One region of the Lysinibacillus sp. FSL H8-0500 genome, then DNA from elsewhere that is predicted to be linked to it. Evidence: a T-box and tRNA genes for the amino acid it is inferred to sense, from the RefSeq annotation. Region 1 holds a T-box; the other regions hold tRNA genes.

Evidence for each region. The T-box of region 1 lies ahead of MHB44_RS15645 (valine--tRNA ligase). A T-box ahead of a tRNA ligase gene usually reads a tRNA of that ligase, here a tRNA-Val.
Region 2: it encodes a tRNA-Val, which carries the amino acid that the T-box ahead of MHB44_RS15645 (valine--tRNA ligase) is inferred to sense. The anticodon was not compared.
Region 3: it encodes a tRNA-Val, which carries the amino acid that the T-box ahead of MHB44_RS15645 (valine--tRNA ligase) is inferred to sense. The anticodon was not compared.

The regions. Positions count from the first base shown of each region.
Region 1 covers NZ_CP150292.1:3,271,654-3,277,671, reverse strand. Annotated here, with positions in the region: gene purB (adenylosuccinate lyase) at 1-520, opposite strand, end outside; gene MHB44_RS15655 (SRPBCC family protein) at 1,070-1,516, shown strand; gene MHB44_RS15650 (valyl-tRNA synthetase) at 1,678-2,304, shown strand; T-box leader at 2,566-2,807, shown strand; gene MHB44_RS15645 (valine--tRNA ligase) at 2,889-5,534, shown strand; gene MHB44_RS15640 (hypothetical protein) at 5,782-6,018, shown strand, end outside.
Region 2 covers NZ_CP150292.1:148,685-154,702, reverse strand. Annotated here, with positions in the region: rRNA gene MHB44_RS00780 (23S ribosomal RNA) at 1-1,018, opposite strand, end outside; rRNA gene MHB44_RS00775 (16S ribosomal RNA) at 1,300-2,851, opposite strand; tRNA gene MHB44_RS00770 (tRNA-Ala) at 2,997-3,072, opposite strand; tRNA gene MHB44_RS00765 (tRNA-Pro) at 3,088-3,164, opposite strand; tRNA gene MHB44_RS00760 (tRNA-Arg) at 3,174-3,250, opposite strand; tRNA gene MHB44_RS00755 (tRNA-Leu) at 3,259-3,347, opposite strand; tRNA gene MHB44_RS00750 (tRNA-Gly) at 3,353-3,427, opposite strand; tRNA gene MHB44_RS00745 (tRNA-Leu) at 3,463-3,547, opposite strand; tRNA gene MHB44_RS00740 (tRNA-Lys) at 3,565-3,640, opposite strand; tRNA gene MHB44_RS00735 (tRNA-Thr) at 3,647-3,722, opposite strand; tRNA gene MHB44_RS00730 (tRNA-Val) at 3,726-3,801, opposite strand; rRNA gene rrf (5S ribosomal RNA) at 3,812-3,927, opposite strand; rRNA gene MHB44_RS00720 (23S ribosomal RNA) at 4,039-6,018, opposite strand, start outside.
Region 3 covers NZ_CP150292.1:4,590,422-4,596,439, forward strand. Annotated here, with positions in the region: gene cdaA (diadenylate cyclase CdaA) at 1-756, opposite strand, end outside; gene MHB44_RS22080 (anti-sigma factor) at 906-1,532, opposite strand; gene sigW (RNA polymerase sigma factor SigW) at 1,546-2,109, opposite strand; gene rocF (arginase) at 2,241-3,146, opposite strand; tRNA gene MHB44_RS22095 (tRNA-Lys) at 3,332-3,404, opposite strand; tRNA gene MHB44_RS22100 (tRNA-Gln) at 3,417-3,491, opposite strand; tRNA gene MHB44_RS22105 (tRNA-Tyr) at 3,507-3,590, opposite strand; tRNA gene MHB44_RS22110 (tRNA-Val) at 3,609-3,684, opposite strand; tRNA gene MHB44_RS22115 (tRNA-Glu) at 3,743-3,817, opposite strand; tRNA gene MHB44_RS22120 (tRNA-Asn) at 3,933-4,009, opposite strand; gene MHB44_RS22125 (acyl--CoA ligase) at 4,279-5,859, shown strand; gene MHB44_RS22130 (glycosyltransferase) at 5,939-6,018, opposite strand, start outside.

The DNA.
Region 1 (6,018 bases):
TTTCGCTCAATACGACAGCCATTTTAAAGCCGAATGTTGTTGGAAGGCCTTGCATACCATGCGAACGCCCAGCTATTAATGTAAGTTTATGTTCTTTGGCAAGTATGGCTAGGGCATCTGCTACTTGTCGTAAATCACGCTGAATAATTTGATGGGCCTCTTTAAGCTGTAAAATAGTACCTGTATCAACGATATCTTGTGTTGTAGCACCATAGTGAACAAATTCACCATGCTCACCACTAATTTCTTGGATGGCATTAATGGTTGGCATCAGTGAGTGTTTGAGTTTGGCCATATTTGCAGCAAGCTGTTCGAGATCGAAGTGAGCTTGGCTTGCTTGTTTCACGATCTCCTTTGCTGCTTCCACAGGGATCACGCCAAGCTCACCTTCTGCCTGTGTTAAAGCAATTTCTACGTTTATATGCTTTTGCAGTCTATTTTCATCAGACCATACATTGCGCATTTCTTCTGTACCAAAATTATTTTTCAACATTATCATATCAATTACATGTGACGGCATGGTATTGTCTCCTTTTTAAAACCAACTATTTCACTAAACTTTATTATGAAACAAAGTATACTGGTTTACTTTGTTTTTTTCAAGCGGAAATTTATAATTTTAAAAGTTTTCTTTTAATTTTAAATAAAAGATTTGTATAATTTTGAATTATGATAAATAATAGGGAAAAATCTGTTTGTGACAGATTAAGTGAAAATAAAAACACTATTTATAGCAACGAATAATGGCAGTTGAGGGGGTAGTAGCACACCTTTTTCACCGATAAAAAGGAAAAAATCTGTGTTTCTACTATTCTTTCTGTATGAGACATTATTTGTCTCTCGAGTATATTGCCAAAACGATGGCTACTTTTTATAAAGTATTTGTACAATTAGGGCGATAAATGATGTAAATCATCCTTGAATTTCTCTGGTATGTTTTTTTAGTTTTCTTACCAGATTGATGGGGAACGGACTGTTTTTTGTCAAAATTATATCTTTCAGCATAGTCAAAATGTAGACAAAATCGTTTATAATAAAGCTATTCATATATAGAAAGTAGTGGTTTGATATGGCAACTGGCACACATACAGTCGATGTACCTGTAGGAATTGAACATGTATGGGATTTTGTAAGCGATATGGAGAAATGGGCAAAGCTTGTCCCAGGCTATAATGCACATAAAATGATTGACGACAAACATTCTACATGGACTTTTAAAGGGAATGTGGGTGTTTTGAAAAAAACAGTAGAAGTAGAGATTACAATTTTAGAATGGGCGGCACCCTCGAAAGTAACATTTGAACTCAAAGGGCTTTCTGATAATTTCTCAGGGAATGGCTATTTTCTTGCGGAAAGCATTGATGCTGAAAACACAAAAATGACAGGCTTTTTAGAAGTAACAGCTGGCGGATTAGCAGGCCCAGTTTTAAATCCAATTTTCAAGCCTATCGTACCAAAGGCCACACAAATGCTAACAGATCGTGTAGCCAATAAAATTAAATTAGTAAATGTTTAATGAATGTAACTAACAATAAAAATGGCATACTAGAAGATCACCTCTAGTATGCCGTTTTTTCGTAGTAACTTGTATATCAGTGTAAGCGTTCTAGCATACTAGCCTGCGAGTGGTCATATGATGCAAGGGGAGGGATTATTATCGAACACAAAACTTGGAAGATGTGTGAAACATTTTGTTTTCCTGGCTATGGCTGCCCAACAGAAATAGCGGCTGTGCAAATTAAACCACAGTGGCAGACAAAGCAATTAGAGGACTCACTGCGACTCATGGGTATTTACCATATTACTGCACATGTACGTTTTGATTTTCAGGATATGCAGATTCATATGGGGCAAGAGGATATTATCGCCATTGATGCACTGGATATTCAAGGAGACACAGGCTATTTCGAGTATGCAGTACCTTTACATGTTGATTTACCAAAAGAGTCGGATGTGAAAGATTTAATGATCAAGGATATTCGTCCTAGTCTCACAAATCAAATGTGTCAGTTAGAATGGACAGTCACAAGTGTCTTTAATGAACTTGAACCTGTTATGGAAAAAGCGCAGATGAATGCTACGAAGGAAGAACAATTAACGGTTATGGAAGAAGAAAGTGTGCCTGTGAAGCAGCCTACTACCATAGCAGCAGCTTCACACCAAGAGCCCGTTACAGCAACTGATAGTCATATTGTTGTACGTGAATCAAGCTCTTGGCATGAAGTACCTTCAATGATTTGGGATTTAACGGAAGACTATACACCGTTAAAAGTCCGTGTTTCAAATGATGTCTTTCAAAAGTAAGTAGCAGAGAAGCAACAAGACCAATAAGAAAATAAGGTCGCCAGATGTTGGCACAATAATGACACGGATAAACTGAAAAGCACAAAGAGGTATAATGATCGTTCGACAATAGAAACGAATTTGTCGTAGCCATGGTGGTAAAAGCCATGGATTATATTTACGTCGACGCATTGATGATTCACTTCCTTTTCACAGTTCCTAAAAACAATGAAATCACTTGAAAGATAACACGATTTTGCGGTACAATAAGAAAAATTCAATATAGATGCGATGATAGGGAAGAGTAAATTTTTGTACATTTTATAGAGAGGAAATGGTAGCTGGAAAATTTCTATTTGTACGAAATTGAAGGTAGCCCTTGAGCAGCTTTAGTGAACTAATAGTAGTTAAAGCCGGTTAAACACCGTTACCGAATTGAGAGCCAGAAGGTAGGCTAAGAAAAATTCTTAACTACTGCTGGAATTAAAGGTGGTACCGCGAACTAAAACTCCTTCGTCCTTTTAGACGACAGGAGTTTTTTTGTTGGTTAAAAAAATGAACAGCATTACATTACCAACAGTCTACAGATAATAGGAGGAGTCAATATGACAGAAAACATTTCAATGCCAACTAAGTATGATCCACAGTCCATTGAGGCTGGTCGCTATGAATGGTGGTTACAGGGGAAATTTTTTGAAGCACAGCCTGAAAGCGGGAAAAAGCCCTACTCCATCGTTATTCCACCACCGAACGTAACAGGTAAATTACATCTTGGTCATGCGTGGGATACAACATTACAAGATATTATTATCCGTATGAAGCGTATGCAAGGATACGATGCATTATGGTTACCAGGAATGGACCATGCAGGTATCGCAACACAAGCAAAAGTAGAAGCAAAGCTGCGTGAGGATAATAGTACACGTTATGATTTAGGACGTGAAAAATTCCTTGAAAAAACATGGGAATGGAAAGAAGAATATGCTGGACATATTCGCGATCAATGGGCAAAGCTTGGCCTTGGCCTAGACTATACACGTGAGCGTTTTACACTAGATAAAGGACTGTCAGATGCAGTAAAAACGGTTTTTGTTCAGTTATATGAAAAAGGTTTAATTTACCGTGGTGAACGTATTATCAACTGGGACCCAGCGGCGAAAACAGCATTATCGGATATTGAGGTAATTTATCAGGATGTGCAAGGGGCCTTCTATCATATGAAATATCCATTAGCTGATGGCTCAGGCTATGTAGAAGTTGCCACAACGCGTCCTGAAACAATGCTTGGTGACTCAGGGGTAGCTGTTCACCCGAACGATGAACGCTACCAGCATTTAATTGGAAAAACGGTTATTTTACCGATTGTAGAGCGTGAGATTCCAATTGTAGCAGACGATTATGTTGATATGGAATTTGGTACGGGAGTTGTAAAAATGACACCAGCCCATGATCCAAATGACTTTGAAGTAGGTAATCGTCACAACCTTGAGCGTATTCTTGTGATGAATGAAGATGGCACAATGAATGAGCTTGCTGGCAAATATCAAGGGCTAGATCGTTTTGAGTGCCGCAAGCAAATCGTAGCAGATTTACAAGAGGCAGGCGTGCTATTTAAAATTGAGGAGCATATGCACTCTGTAGGTCATTCTGAGCGTTCAGGCGCTGTTGTAGAGCCTTATTTATCTGCACAATGGTTTGTGAAAATGCAGCCGCTTGCAGATGCTTCCTTAGAGCTACAAAAGGATGAATCAGGGAAAGTACACTTTGTGCCGGCTCGTTTTGAAAACACTTATTCTCGCTGGATGGAAAATATTCGCGATTGGTGTATCTCTCGCCAATTATGGTGGGGCCATCAAATTCCAGCATGGTATCATAACGAAACAGGCGAAGTTTACGTAGGAAAAGAAGCACCAGCGGATAGTGAAAATTGGACGCAAGATGAAGATGTCCTGGATACATGGTTTTCCTCTGCACTATGGCCGTTTTCTACAATGGGCTGGCCAGACGAGGCAAATGAAGAATATAAACGTTACTATCCAACAAATACACTCGTAACTGGCTATGATATTATTTTCTTCTGGGTGTCCCGCATGATTTTCCAAGGCATTGAATTTACTGAGCAACGTCCATTTAAAGATGTGTTAATTCACGGCTTAGTACGTGATGGCGAGGGACGTAAAATGAGTAAATCACTTGGTAATGGTGTTGATCCAATGGACGTGATTGAACAATATGGTGCAGACTCATTACGTTATTTCCTCGCGACGGGCTCCTCACCAGGTCAAGATTTACGCTATACAACGGAAAAAGTAGAGGCGGTATGGAATTTTGCCAATAAAATTTGGAATGCATCACGTTTTGCGCTAATGAATATGGATGGTATGACATATGATGAAATTGACTTAACAGATGAAAAATCAGTTGCTGACAAATGGATTTTAACACGTTTAAACGAGACAATTGAACGTGTAACCTCTCTTGCAGAACGTTATGAATTCGGTGAAGTTGGTCGTGAATTATACAATTTCATTTGGGATGATTTCTGTTCTTGGTATATTGAAATGGCAAAATTACCACTTTACGGTGAGAGTGAAGCAGCGAAAAAAACAACGCGTTCTATTTTAGCTTACGTACTAGATCAAACAATGCGCCTATTACATCCATTTATGCCATTTATTACAGAAGAAATCTGGCAGCACTTACCACATGAAGGTGAATCTATTACAGTGGCAGCATGGCCAACAGTGCGCACGGATCTTCATTTTGCCAATGAAGCAGACAATATGAAGCTCCTAATGGATATTATACGTTCAGTACGTAATATTCGTGCGGAAGTGAATACACCAATGAGCAAAAAAGTGCCATTGTTTATTTCAGCGAAAGATGCTGCAACGGTAACCGTGCTTGAAGCAAATAAAGCCTATTTAGAAAAATTCTGTAACCCTGAAACACTAACAATTGGTGAAGACTTAGAGGCCCCTGGTCAATCAATGACAGCCGTTGTGACAGGCGCACAAGTTTTCCTACCACTTGTTGGGCTGATTAACCTAGAGGAAGAAATTGCTCGTCTCGAAAAAGAGCTAGAGAAATGGGCAAAAGAGGTAAAGCTTGTAACAGGTAAGCTATCCAATGAGAAATTTGTAGCAAAAGCACCAGAAGCACTAGTCAATGCAGAGCGTGAAAAATTAGCAGATTATGAAAGCAAGCACACGGTTGTCTTAAAACGTTTAGAAGAATTGAAAAATATGTAAAAAATGGTGGGTGGCGATAAAGTCATCCATCTTTTTTTATTTTATATATCAAAAGATATATATTGTGTTAGGTAAAAGTGTATAGTAAAATCAAAAATAATTAGTCGAATGGGTGAATTTCGCTTCTGTATAATATAGGAAACAAAGCCTAGCGTGTTGCAATCGTGGCAAAGAAGGACAAAGAGATTTATAGCTGTTCGATATAAATATTTTAGAGCATACATTTTGCCGAATGGAGGTGTTAGAGATGACAGGAAATATTGCTACAATCATTTCAAAAATTAATAGAGCCTGTGATGATCTTGATTTTGTAAGTGCAAGGGTATTAATCCAAACAAATCTTTTAAAATTATCAGAAGCAAAATATTACCGTTTATTAAATACTAGTAGTCGTGTATTGATTAAACATATACTAGCCAGCAATAACGAACAAAAAGAAGAGGCGAAATTATCGCGTGCCGATTTATTAACCATCAATAAAATT
Region 2 (6,018 bases), 1.7 Mb from region 1:
TGACTACGGATCTTATCACTCGCAGTCTGACTCCCGTGTATAAATATCTGGCATTCGGAGTTTGTCTGAATTCGGTAAACCGGGATGGCCCCCTCGTCCAAACAGTGCTCTACCTCCAGTATTCTCATCACGAGGCTAGCCCTAAAGCTATTTCGGAGAGAACCAGCTATCTCCAGGTTCGATTGGAATTTCTCCGCTACCCACACCTCATCCCCGCACTTTTCAACGTGCGTGGGTTCGGGCCTCCAGTAAGTGTTACCTTACCTTCACCCTGGACATGGGTAGATCACCTGGTTTCGGGTCTACGACCACGTACTATTTCGCCCTATTCAGACTCGCTTTCGCTGCGGCTCCGCCTTCTACAGCTTAACCTTGCACGTAATCGTAACTCGCCGGTTCATTCTACAAAAGGCACGCTATCACCCATTAACGGGCTCTAACTACTTGTAGGCACACGGTTTCAGGATCTCTTTCACTCCCCTTCCGGGGTGCTTTTCACCTTTCCCTCACGGTACTGGTTCACTATCGGTCACTAGGTAGTATTTAGCCTTGGGAGATGGTCCTCCCGGATTCCGACGGAATTTCACGTGTTCCGCCGTACTCAGGATCCACTCTGGAGAGAACGAACTTTCGACTACAGGGCTGTTACCTGCTCTGGCGGACCTTTCCAAGTCGCTTCATCTAACTCGCTCTTTTGTAACTCCGTATAGAGTGTCCTACAACCCCAAGAGGCAAGCCTCTTGGTTTGGGCTCTTCCCGTTTCGCTCGCCGCTACTCAGGGAATCGATTTTTCTTTCTCTTCCTCCAGGTACTTAGATGTTTCAGTTCCCTGGGTCTGCCTTCAAGACGCTATGAATTCACGTCAAGATCCTACGCGATTAAACGTAGTGGGTTCCCCCATTCGGAAATCTCCGGATCAAAGCTCACTTACAGCTCCCCGAAGCATATCGGTGTTAGTGCCGTCCTTCATCGGCTCCTAGTGCCAAGGCATTCGCCGTGCGCCCTTAATAACTTAACCAAGTTATTAAGCCTATAAAAAAACTTAAAAAATAAATGTGTTTGTTGCTGTCGCTGCGCTTTCGCACAAAAACAGCTTGTTACAATTTCAATGTCGTTTTATCCAGTTTTCAAAGAACAAAGCTACTGCCTGCTTCTACTTCTTCGCAGCTTTGCGACGAAAGCGTAGCGACAGGAGCACATATATGAAGTGTTTCATTCAGAAAGAATGAGCCTTCAAAACTGAACGCAAAACGTAATCATTGTTTCATCCTCGATGAAACATTCCGTAAATATCCTTAGAAAGGAGGTGATCCAGCCGCACCTTCCGATACGGCTACCTTGTTACGACTTCACCCCAATCATCTATCCCACCTTCGGCGGCTGGCTCCAAAAGGTTACCTCACCGACTTCGGGTGTTACAAACTCTCGTGGTGTGACGGGCGGTGTGTACAAGGCCCGGGAACGTATTCACCGCGGCATGCTGATCCGCGATTACTAGCGATTCCGGCTTCATGTAGGCGAGTTGCAGCCTACAATCCGAACTGAGAACGACTTTATCGGATTAGCTCCCTCTCGCGAGTTGGCAACCGTTTGTATCGTCCATTGTAGCACGTGTGTAGCCCAGGTCATAAGGGGCATGATGATTTGACGTCATCCCCACCTTCCTCCGGTTTGTCACCGGCAGTCACCTTAGAGTGCCCAACTAAATGATGGCAACTAAGATCAAGGGTTGCGCTCGTTGCGGGACTTAACCCAACATCTCACGACACGAGCTGACGACAACCATGCACCACCTGTCACCGTTGCCCCCGAAGGGGAAACTATATCTCTACAGTGGTCAACGGGATGTCAAGACCTGGTAAGGTTCTTCGCGTTGCTTCGAATTAAACCACATGCTCCACCGCTTGTGCGGGCCCCCGTCAATTCCTTTGAGTTTCAGTCTTGCGACCGTACTCCCCAGGCGGAGTGCTTAATGCGTTAGCTGCAGCACTAAGGGGCGGAAACCCCCTAACACTTAGCACTCATCGTTTACGGCGTGGACTACCAGGGTATCTAATCCTGTTTGCTCCCCACGCTTTCGCGCCTCAGCGTCAGTTACAGACCAGAAAGTCGCCTTCGCCACTGGTGTTCCTCCAAATCTCTACGCATTTCACCGCTACACTTGGAATTCCACTTTCCTCTTCTGCACTCAAGTCCCCCAGTTTCCAATGACCCTCCACGGTTGAGCCGTGGGCTTTCACATCAGACTTAAAGGACCGCCTGCGCGCGCTTTACGCCCAATAATTCCGGACAACGCTTGCCACCTACGTATTACCGCGGCTGCTGGCACGTAGTTAGCCGTGGCTTTCTAATAAGGTACCGTCAAGGTACAGCCAGTTACTACTGTACTTGTTCTTCCCTTACAACAGAGTTTTACGATCCGAAAACCTTCTTCACTCACGCGGCGTTGCTCCATCAGGCTTTCGCCCATTGTGGAAGATTCCCTACTGCTGCCTCCCGTAGGAGTCTGGGCCGTGTCTCAGTCCCAGTGTGGCCGATCACCCTCTCAGGTCGGCTACGCATCGTCGCCTTGGTGAGCCATTACCTCACCAACTAGCTAATGCGCCGCGGGCCCATCCTATAGCGACAGCCGAAACCGTCTTTTAGTCTTTTACCATGAAGCATAAGAGATTATTCGGTATTAGCCCCGGTTTCCCGGAGTTATCCCAAACTATAGGGTAGGTTGCCCACGTGTTACTCACCCGTCCGCCGCTAACGTTGAAGGAGCAAGCTCCTTCTCTGTTCGCTCGACTTGCATGTATTAGGCACGCCGCCAGCGTTCGTCCTGAGCCAGGATCAAACTCTCCATAAAAAGAAATTTGATTTGCTCAAATTGTTTTGCTGGCATCAATTTTGATGTCCAAAATTTTTGTTTTGTTCACTAGCCGAAGCTAGCTACTTAAAACTTGATTGATTACGTTTTGCTTGTTCAGTTTTCAAGGTTCATGTAATTGAATTGGTGGAGCCTAGCGGGATCGAACCGCTGACCTCCTGCGTGCAAGGCAGGCGCTCTCCCAGCTGAGCTAAGGCCCCATAATTTTTAGGAAATGGTCGGGAAGACAGGATTCGAACCTGCGACCCCTTGGTCCCAAACCAAGTGCTCTACCAAGCTGAGCTACTTCCCGTTGTTCTTTTGGCGCGCCCGACAGGAGTCGAACCCATAACCTTCTGATCCGTAGTCAGACGCTCTATCCAATTGAGCTACGGGCGCATTTAAAATGGTGCCGAGGACCGGAATCGAACCGGTACGGTAGTCACCTACCGCAGGATTTTAAGTCCTGTGCGTCTGCCAGTTCCGCCACCCCGGCACATTTGGAGCGGAAGACGAGGTTCGAACTCGCGACCCCCACCTTGGCAAGGTGGTGTTCTACCACTGAACTACTTCCGCATGTGCATACGTTTTTTATCTGGCAATGAAAATAATGGTGCGGGTGAAGGGAGTCGAACCCCCACGCCTTGCGGCGCTAGATCCTAAGTCTAGTGCGTCTGCCAATTCCGCCACACCCGCTTATTATTATTTCAAAATGGTGAGCCATGAAGGACTCGAACCTTCGACCCTCTGATTAAAAGTCAGATGCTCTACCAACTGAGCTAATGGCTCGGAAAATGGTGCCGGCTATAGGAATCGAACCCACGACCTACTGATTACAAGTCAGTTGCTCTACCTGCTGAGCTAAACCGGCATATGGTGGAGGATGACGGGCTCGAACCGCCGACCCTCTGCTTGTAAGGCAGATGCTCTCCCAGCTGAGCTAATCCTCCTGGGTAATATGCCTAGCGACGTCCTACTCTCACAGGGGGAAGCCCCCAACTACCATCGGCGCTAAAGAACTTAACTTCCGTGTTCGGTATGGAAACGGGTGTGACCTCTTTGCCATTATCACTAGACTATTTGAAAGACAATACTTATTATAACATATTTTATAAAAATTACAAGTATATTATAATATTTTATTCTTTCAAAACTGGATAAACGGTGCATTGACTGTAACAAATATTTTGGTTAAGTCCTCGATCGATTAGTATTCGTCAGCTCCATGTGTCGCCACACTTCCACCTCGAACCTATCTACCTCATCGTCTTTGAGGGATCTTACTTACTTGCGTAATGGGAAATCTCATCTTGAGGGGGGCTTCATGCTTAGATGCTTTCAGCACTTATCCCGTCCACACATAGCTACCCAGCGATGCCTTTGGCAAGACAACTGGTACACCAGCGGTGTGTCCATCCCGGTCCTCTCGTACTAAGGACAGCTCCTCTCAAATTTCCTACGCCCACGACGGATAGGGACCGAACTGTCTCACGACGTTCTGAACCCAGCTCGCGTACCGCTTTAATGGGCGAACAGCCCAACCCTTGGGACCGACTACAGCCCCAGGATGCGATGAGCCGACATCGAGGTGCCAAACCTCCCCGTCGATGTGGACTCTTGGGGGAGATAAGCCTGTTATCCCCGGGGTAGCTTTTATCCGTTGAGCGATGGCCCTTCCATGCGGAACCACCGGATCACTAAGCCCGTCTTTCGACCCTGCTCGACTTGTAGGTCTCGCAGTCAAGCTCCCTTGTGCCTTTACACTCTACGAATGATTTCCAACCATTCTGAGGGAACCTTTGGGCGCCTCCGTTACCTTTTAGGAGGCGACCGCCCCAGTCAAACTGTCCGCCTGACACTGTCTCCTGCCCCGCTTAGGGGCATGGGTTAGAATTTCAATACAACCAGGGTAGTATCCCACCGACGCCTCCTTCGAAGCTGGCGCTCCGAGATCTCTGGCTCCTACCTATCCTGTACAAGTTGTACCAAAATTCAATATCAGGCTACAGTAAAGCTCCACGGGGTCTTTCCGTCCTGTCGCGGGTAACCTGCATCTTCACAGGTACTATAATTTCACCGAGTCTCTCGTTGAGACAGTGCCCAGATCGTTACGCCTTTCGTGCGGGTCGGAACTTACCCGACAAGGAATTTCGCTACCTTAGGACCGTTATAGTTACGGCCGCCGTTTACTGGGGCTTCAATTCGCAGCTTCGCTTGCGCTAACCACTCCTCTTAACCTTCCAGCACCGGGCAGGCGTCAGCCCCTATACGTCACCTTACGGTTTTGCAGAGACCTGTGTTTTTGCTAAACAGTCGCCTGGGCCTATTCACTGCGGCTCTCTCGGGCTTTCACCCTATCAGAGCACCCCTTCTCCCGAAGTTACGGGGTCATTTTGCCGAGTTCCTTAACGAGAGTTCTCTCGCACACCTTAGGATTCTCTCCTCGACTACCTGTGTCGGTTTGCGGTACGGGCACCTCTCACCTCGATAGAGGCTTTTCTTGGCAGTGTGAAATCAGGAACTTCGTCCATACGGACTCGCCATCACAGCTTGGCGTTACAGTGTGCGGATTTGCCTACACACACGCCTATCTGCTTGGACGCGCATATCCAACAGCGCGCTTACCCTATCCTCCTGCGTCCCCCCATTTCTCAAACGGTGAGGAGGTGGTACAGGAATATCAACCTGTTGTCCATCGCCTACGCCTATCGGCCTCGGCTTAGGTCCCGACTAACCCTGAGCGGACGAGCCTTCCTCAGGAAACCTTAGTCATACGGTGGACGGGATTCTCACCCGTCTTTCGCTACTCATACCGGCATTCTCACTTCTAAGCGCTCCACCAGTCCTTCCGGTCTGACTTCAACGCACTTAGAACGCTCTCCTACCACTGACATCGTAGATGTCAATCCACAGCTTCGGTGAATCGTTTAGCCCCGATACATTTTCGGCGCAGCGTCACTCGACCAGTGAGCTATTACGCACTCTTTAAATGATGGCTGCTTCTAAGCCAACATCCTGGTTGTCTGTGCAACGCCACATCCTTTTCCACTTAACGATTACTTGGGGACCTTAGCTGGTGGTCTGGGCTGTTTCCCTTTTGACTACGGATCTTATCACTCGCAGTCTGACTCCCGTGTATAAATATCTGGCATTCGGAGTTTGTCTGA
Region 3 (6,018 bases), 1.3 Mb from region 1:
TAATGTTTCGAACTCCTCTAGTGAAAGGTTGCGATGGAGATTGCCATTTAATGTAATGCTGATTGCGCCTGTTTCTTCTGATACAACAATCGTAATTGCATCTGTCACTTCACTTAAGCCAAGTGCAGCTCGATGGCGTGTTCCTAGCTCCTTTGAAATAAATGGACTTTCAGAAAGCGGTAAATAACAGGCTGCTGCTGTAATCCTATCTTTTTGCATAATTACCGCTCCATCATGTAGCGGTGTATTAGGTATAAAGATATTGATGAGTAATTCTGAGGAAATTTCAGCATTTAACCCTATACCTGTTTCAATATATTCATTTAGACCTGTTTCTTTTTCAATAGAAATTAATGCACCTATTCGACGTTTCGCCATATAACTAACAGATTTCTTCATAGCTTCAATAAGCCTTGTCTGTTCTTCCTCTACTTGACTAGAAGAGCGCTGGAATAGCTTCCCTCGACCAATTTGTTCAAGCCCACGTCTGATTTCAGGCTGAAATATAATAATAATGGCTAAGAAACCATACTCAATTACCTGTTGTAACATCCAGCCAAGCGTTTGTAACCCTAAAAGGTCTGTTGCAAGTCGTGCAATAATAATGACGAAAATTCCCTTTAGTAATTGGACGGCTTTCGTACCTTTAATGAGGGTTAAGACTTTATAGACAACGTACCAAACAAGCAGTACATCAATGAAGTTAATAGCAATATTCACAGGTGTTAAATCTGTGAAATATTCGATAATTTGCATGTGGCATCCCCCACTTTTCATTACGAATCCATACACATCTAAGTATAGCACACTCTTAACAAATGTAACTTTTTTCAAATAAAAAGTCTACTCAAAAGAGTAGACTTTTCAGCCTCTCACGTGCACTATTGTTTAGGACGTATAGAGTATTATTTAGTTTCGTCTTTTTCATTAAATGTCATGGCTGATTTTACAGAGTTTTTAATTGTATACCATAACCATTCAAATACTTCATCAATTTCTTCAATTTTACCTGAAACTACCGCTGAAGATGCCATATATTGCCCGTTAATGACTGTGACGTCACCATCAACCTCACCTTCAATAATCAAATCGCCATTTTTTACAACAATATCGCCTTTCACCACTTCTCCCTCAGGTACAATCACCGTTTGACCATCTACTACTAAATTTGGTTGTTTGGTCACAGAGAAGTTCTGATCATCCATAAAGCTACCCAGTAATGTAGCACTCATAAATAAGCAAAATACTGCTGCTGCCACAAAGAATGGATGTCGGCGTATCCATTTTTGTATACCTACTCGACTTTTTGGTTTTGGTAAACGAGCCATGACTGCTGCTTCAAAACCAGGAGGCGCTGTAATGTGGGAAGCACTCTTCACAAAGGCGATTGTTTCACTCAATTCTTGCATCATTTGTTTACAATCATTACATGTATGCAAGTGCTGCTTTAGCTCTTGCTCATGCTCACGACTAATGTCACCGTCTAAATAATCATGCATATAGTCTATAATATGCTTTGGACAAGTATTCATGACGCTCCCCCTCCTACAGATTGTTTAATTGCTTACGTAATGCCTCACGTCCTCGATGAATTCTTGTTTTCACCGTGCCAAGCGGCATATCCAAAATCTCGCTAATTTCTTGTAACGATAACTCTTCTATATATTTCAATACGATAACTGAACGATATTTATCTGGCAAACGTCCAATTTCATATTGAATGCGATCTTGTAGCTCCATCTGTTCTAACTGTTCCTCTGGTAGCTGGTCGTCTGCTGCGATTTGTGAATACATATCAAGCCCTTCTGTACCAGCTACTTCCGCATCTAAATAATAATCCGGCTTCTTCTTTCTGATACGGTCTATACAGAGATTTGTCGCTATGCGATAAAGCCACGTAGAAAATTTTCTTTTCTGATCAAAAGTATGCAGGTTCATGTAAGCACGAACAAAGGCTTCTTGAGTAATATCCTCAGATTCCTGCTTGTTACTTAACATTCGATAGCATACTTGGTACAGTTTGTGCTGATAGAGACTCACAATATCGGCAAATGCGCTTTGATCGCCTTTAAGCACTTGTTTTATTCTCTTATTTACTAACGCATCCATTGTGTTGACTTCTCCACCTTTACAACTGTCTTATACTATACGACCCACCGATAAGAAAAGTTTCGTTTTTTTAATTATAGCAAAAGATTTTTCTGCAATGTGGTAATAGGCAATTTTTTGTCAAATATTCTTTAAACTAATGTTTCCCCAAATAAAGAACCCATTAGTGCAACCGCAACATTGGCAGTTGTATTTTTTTCATCTAAAATTGGATTCACTTCTACAAACTCTGCTGATGTTAACATCCCTGATTCTTGTAGCATTTCCATCGCTAAATGGCTTTCTCGATACGTAATGCCTCCAGGAACGGGTGTCCCAACTCCTGGCGTATAAAGTGGATCTAATCCATCTAAATCCAGTGATAGGTGGACACCATCCACATTGCGCTCTTTTAAATAAGTAAGCGCATCTTCCATTACACGCGTCATCCCTAGTCGATCAATCTCATGCATTGTATATACTTTAATGCCTTGTTGACTAATCAACTCTCGCTCACCTGGATCGACTGAACGTGCACCAATGATGATAACATTCTCTGGTTTAATTTTTGGAGCATCGTTATGAATTTGTACTAAACGTTCATGCCCTAATCCGATACTCACAGCTAATGGCATACCATGAATATTGCCAGAAGGTGTTGTTTCAGGTGTATTTAAGTCTGCATGTGCGTCAAACCAAATTACCCCTAAATTATTATAGTGCTCACTCAATCCAGCGAGTGTCCCAATTGCAATACTATGATCTCCACCAAACACAAGCGGAAATTTTTTTTGCTCGATTGCTTCATGGACGCTATTAGCTAAAGCAGTACTCACTTCTACTACTTCCTCTAAATTCAGTAATTTTTCATCAACAACTGCATCTAAATGCTTCTGATGTACACGAATATCCCCTTGATCTTGTACGCCATGCCCAATAGCCTCTAAACGTTCAACAATACCTGCATAACGAATAGCGCTTGGTCCCATATCAACACCTCGTCGTGTTTGGCCATAATCTGATGGTACACCGATAATAGAAATATTAAGTTTATTCATGTTTTTATACCTCCTAAAAATTATAAGACCATTGTAAATCCTACATACCACTTGGCTCAACCTAACAAAAAACCGCATATTTATTCATATCAAGAAAGCATAAAAAAATCTCCTACCGTTATCAGTAAGAGATTAGTTATCTGTAGTTAATATAACACTTTTCAGTATATTTTATTCTAAAAAAGTGAGCCATGAAGGACTCGAACCTTCGACCCTCTGATTAAAAGTCAGATGCTCTACCAACTGAGCTAATGGCTCATAAAAGAAAAATGGCTGGGGTACTAGGATTCGAACCTAGGCATGACGGAATCAAAATCCGTTGCCTTACCGCTTGGCTATACCCCAATCATTTATGGAAACTGGTGGAGGGGGACGGATTCGAACCGCCGAACCCTAAGGAGCGGATTTACAGTCCGCCGCGTTTAGCCACTTCGCTACCCCTCCGAAATAACACAATAATAATGGTGGAGGATGACGGGCTCGAACCGCCGACCCTCTGCTTGTAAGGCAGATGCTCTCCCAGCTGAGCTAATCCTCCATAGAAACAGGTGTTATTAATCACAGTTTATTTTCTTTTAAAGCCTGTACATTATTAATGGTGACCCCTACGGGATTCGAACCCGTGTTACCGCCGTGAAAGGGCGGTGTCTTAACCACTTGACCAAGGGGCCAAACTATTATGTTTCAAACAAGACAAGATTTATATTAACATTATTTCTTAATGATTGCAACATTTTTTATAAATTCTTTTATGTATACTGACGTCTTAAAAAAGGGCAAAAAAAATGGCTCCGAAGGCAGGACTCGAACCTGCGACAACCTGATTAACAGTCAGGTGCTACTACCAACTGAGCTACTTCGGAACAATAACTATTCACTTTAGTTTATAAAGCTCTTTAAGTACATTTATTATTATAACAATGAAAATTAATTATGCAATACATTTTATAAATTTTTTTATATTTTTCGTAGTGGTCTTTTTCACTATCGCTTATAACGAATAATAGTTCTCTATTAAATCTAATATTTCTATTTTGTGTGGCATATATTGTTGCTGTATATTATTTCAATTGTTAAAATAAAAATAGTTTTAAGAATTTTCTATCAAATATATTTTAGGGGGAATATTCACATGGTAACAACAAATGATTTAATTGCACCTGAATTTTACAATATTACAGAGGAATTAGAGAAATTTTCCCAAGATAGCAATCGCCAGGCCATACGTTGGTTAAATGCACAGCAGGAGAGGCGTACTGTTTCTTACACAGAGCTTGTACAAAAAATGAACCAATACGCAAATGCCTTTACACAACAAGGACTTCAAAAAGGTGATCGTGTATTAGTAATTGTTCCTCGCCTTCCAGAGGCCTATTTTGTTTTTCTCGGTTGTTTAAAAGCTGGTATTGTTCCTATTTCCTGTTCAGAAATGCTACGTGCAAGTGATTTAGAATATCGTATGGAACATTCCTCTGCTAGCGCAGTCATTTCCTATGAAGCCTTTACTGAGGAGGTTGATCGAATCACCTCTGCTGTAGAAGCATTAAAAAATAAATTAGTGATTGGGACTGCAGTTGGTGATTGGGTTTCTTTAAATGAATTGGCTAGCACACAGCCAACCACATTTACAGCCGTTACTACTAAACGAGATGATATGGCATTCCTTTCTTATACCTCTGGCACTACAGGAAAGCCTAAAGGTGTAGTCCATTCACATGGTTGGGGATATGCACATATTCGAACAGCGGCTTCACAGTGGCTTTGTGTCCGTGAAGGTGATTTAGTATGGGCAACGGCAGCTCCAGGCTGGCAAAAGTGGATTTGGAGTCCATTTTTATCAGCAATCATGCTTGGTGCCACTGCATTTGTTTATCATGGTGGGTTTGACGCAAAAACATACCTTCAGCTTATTCAGGACGAAAAAGTAAATGTCCTATGCTGTACACCAACTGAATATCGTATTATGGCAAAACTTGATAACTTAGCAGACTATAATCTATCCTCTCTCCGTAGTGCCGTTTCCGCTGGGGAACCATTAAATCGTCCAGTTATTGAAACATTTATGAAGCACTTTGCCTTAAAAGTAAGAGATGGTTATGGACAAACAGAAAATACATTATTAATTGGGACACTTGAAAACATTGAATTACGCCCTGGCTCCATGGGTGTTCCAACTCCAGGTAATATTGTACGTATTATCGACAATGAAGGTAATGAAGCACCCGTTGGCGAAGTGGGAGATATCGCTATACACAAATCTTCACCAGCTTTATTTAAAGAGTATTACCGTGAGCCTGAGCGTACACAAGCTGCATTCCGTGGTGATTGGTATATTACAGGTGATCAAGCAAAACGTGATGAAGACGGCTACTTCTGGTTTGAAGGGCGTGGTGATGACATCATTATTTCATCAGGCTATACGATTGGGCCATTTGAGGTAGAGGATGCATTAAACAAACATGAGGCTGTGCAGGAATGTGCTGTAGTTGCTGCACCAGATGAAATTAGAGGACATATTGTTAAAGCCTTTGTGATCTTAAGGGACGGCTTTAAAGAGCATGATAAGGAAGCGTTAGTAAAAGAGCTTCAGGAGCATGTAAAAGCCTTAACAGCGCCATATAAATACCCACGTAGCATTATCTTTATTGATGAATTACCAAAAACAACCTCTGGCAAAATCCGCCGTGTTGAACTACGAGCAATAACTGTTTAAACGATCTTTTCCAAGGTTGTAAAAGGGGGCTGTAGGAATAGTCAGGCTGTATCTGATTTTTCCCCAGCTCCTTTTTCATTTAGGCGGGACACATCGCACCTGTGACAAGCTGTTTTCTGAGCAGCCTCTGCATAAATACCACCCAATCTTCAGCCGTTT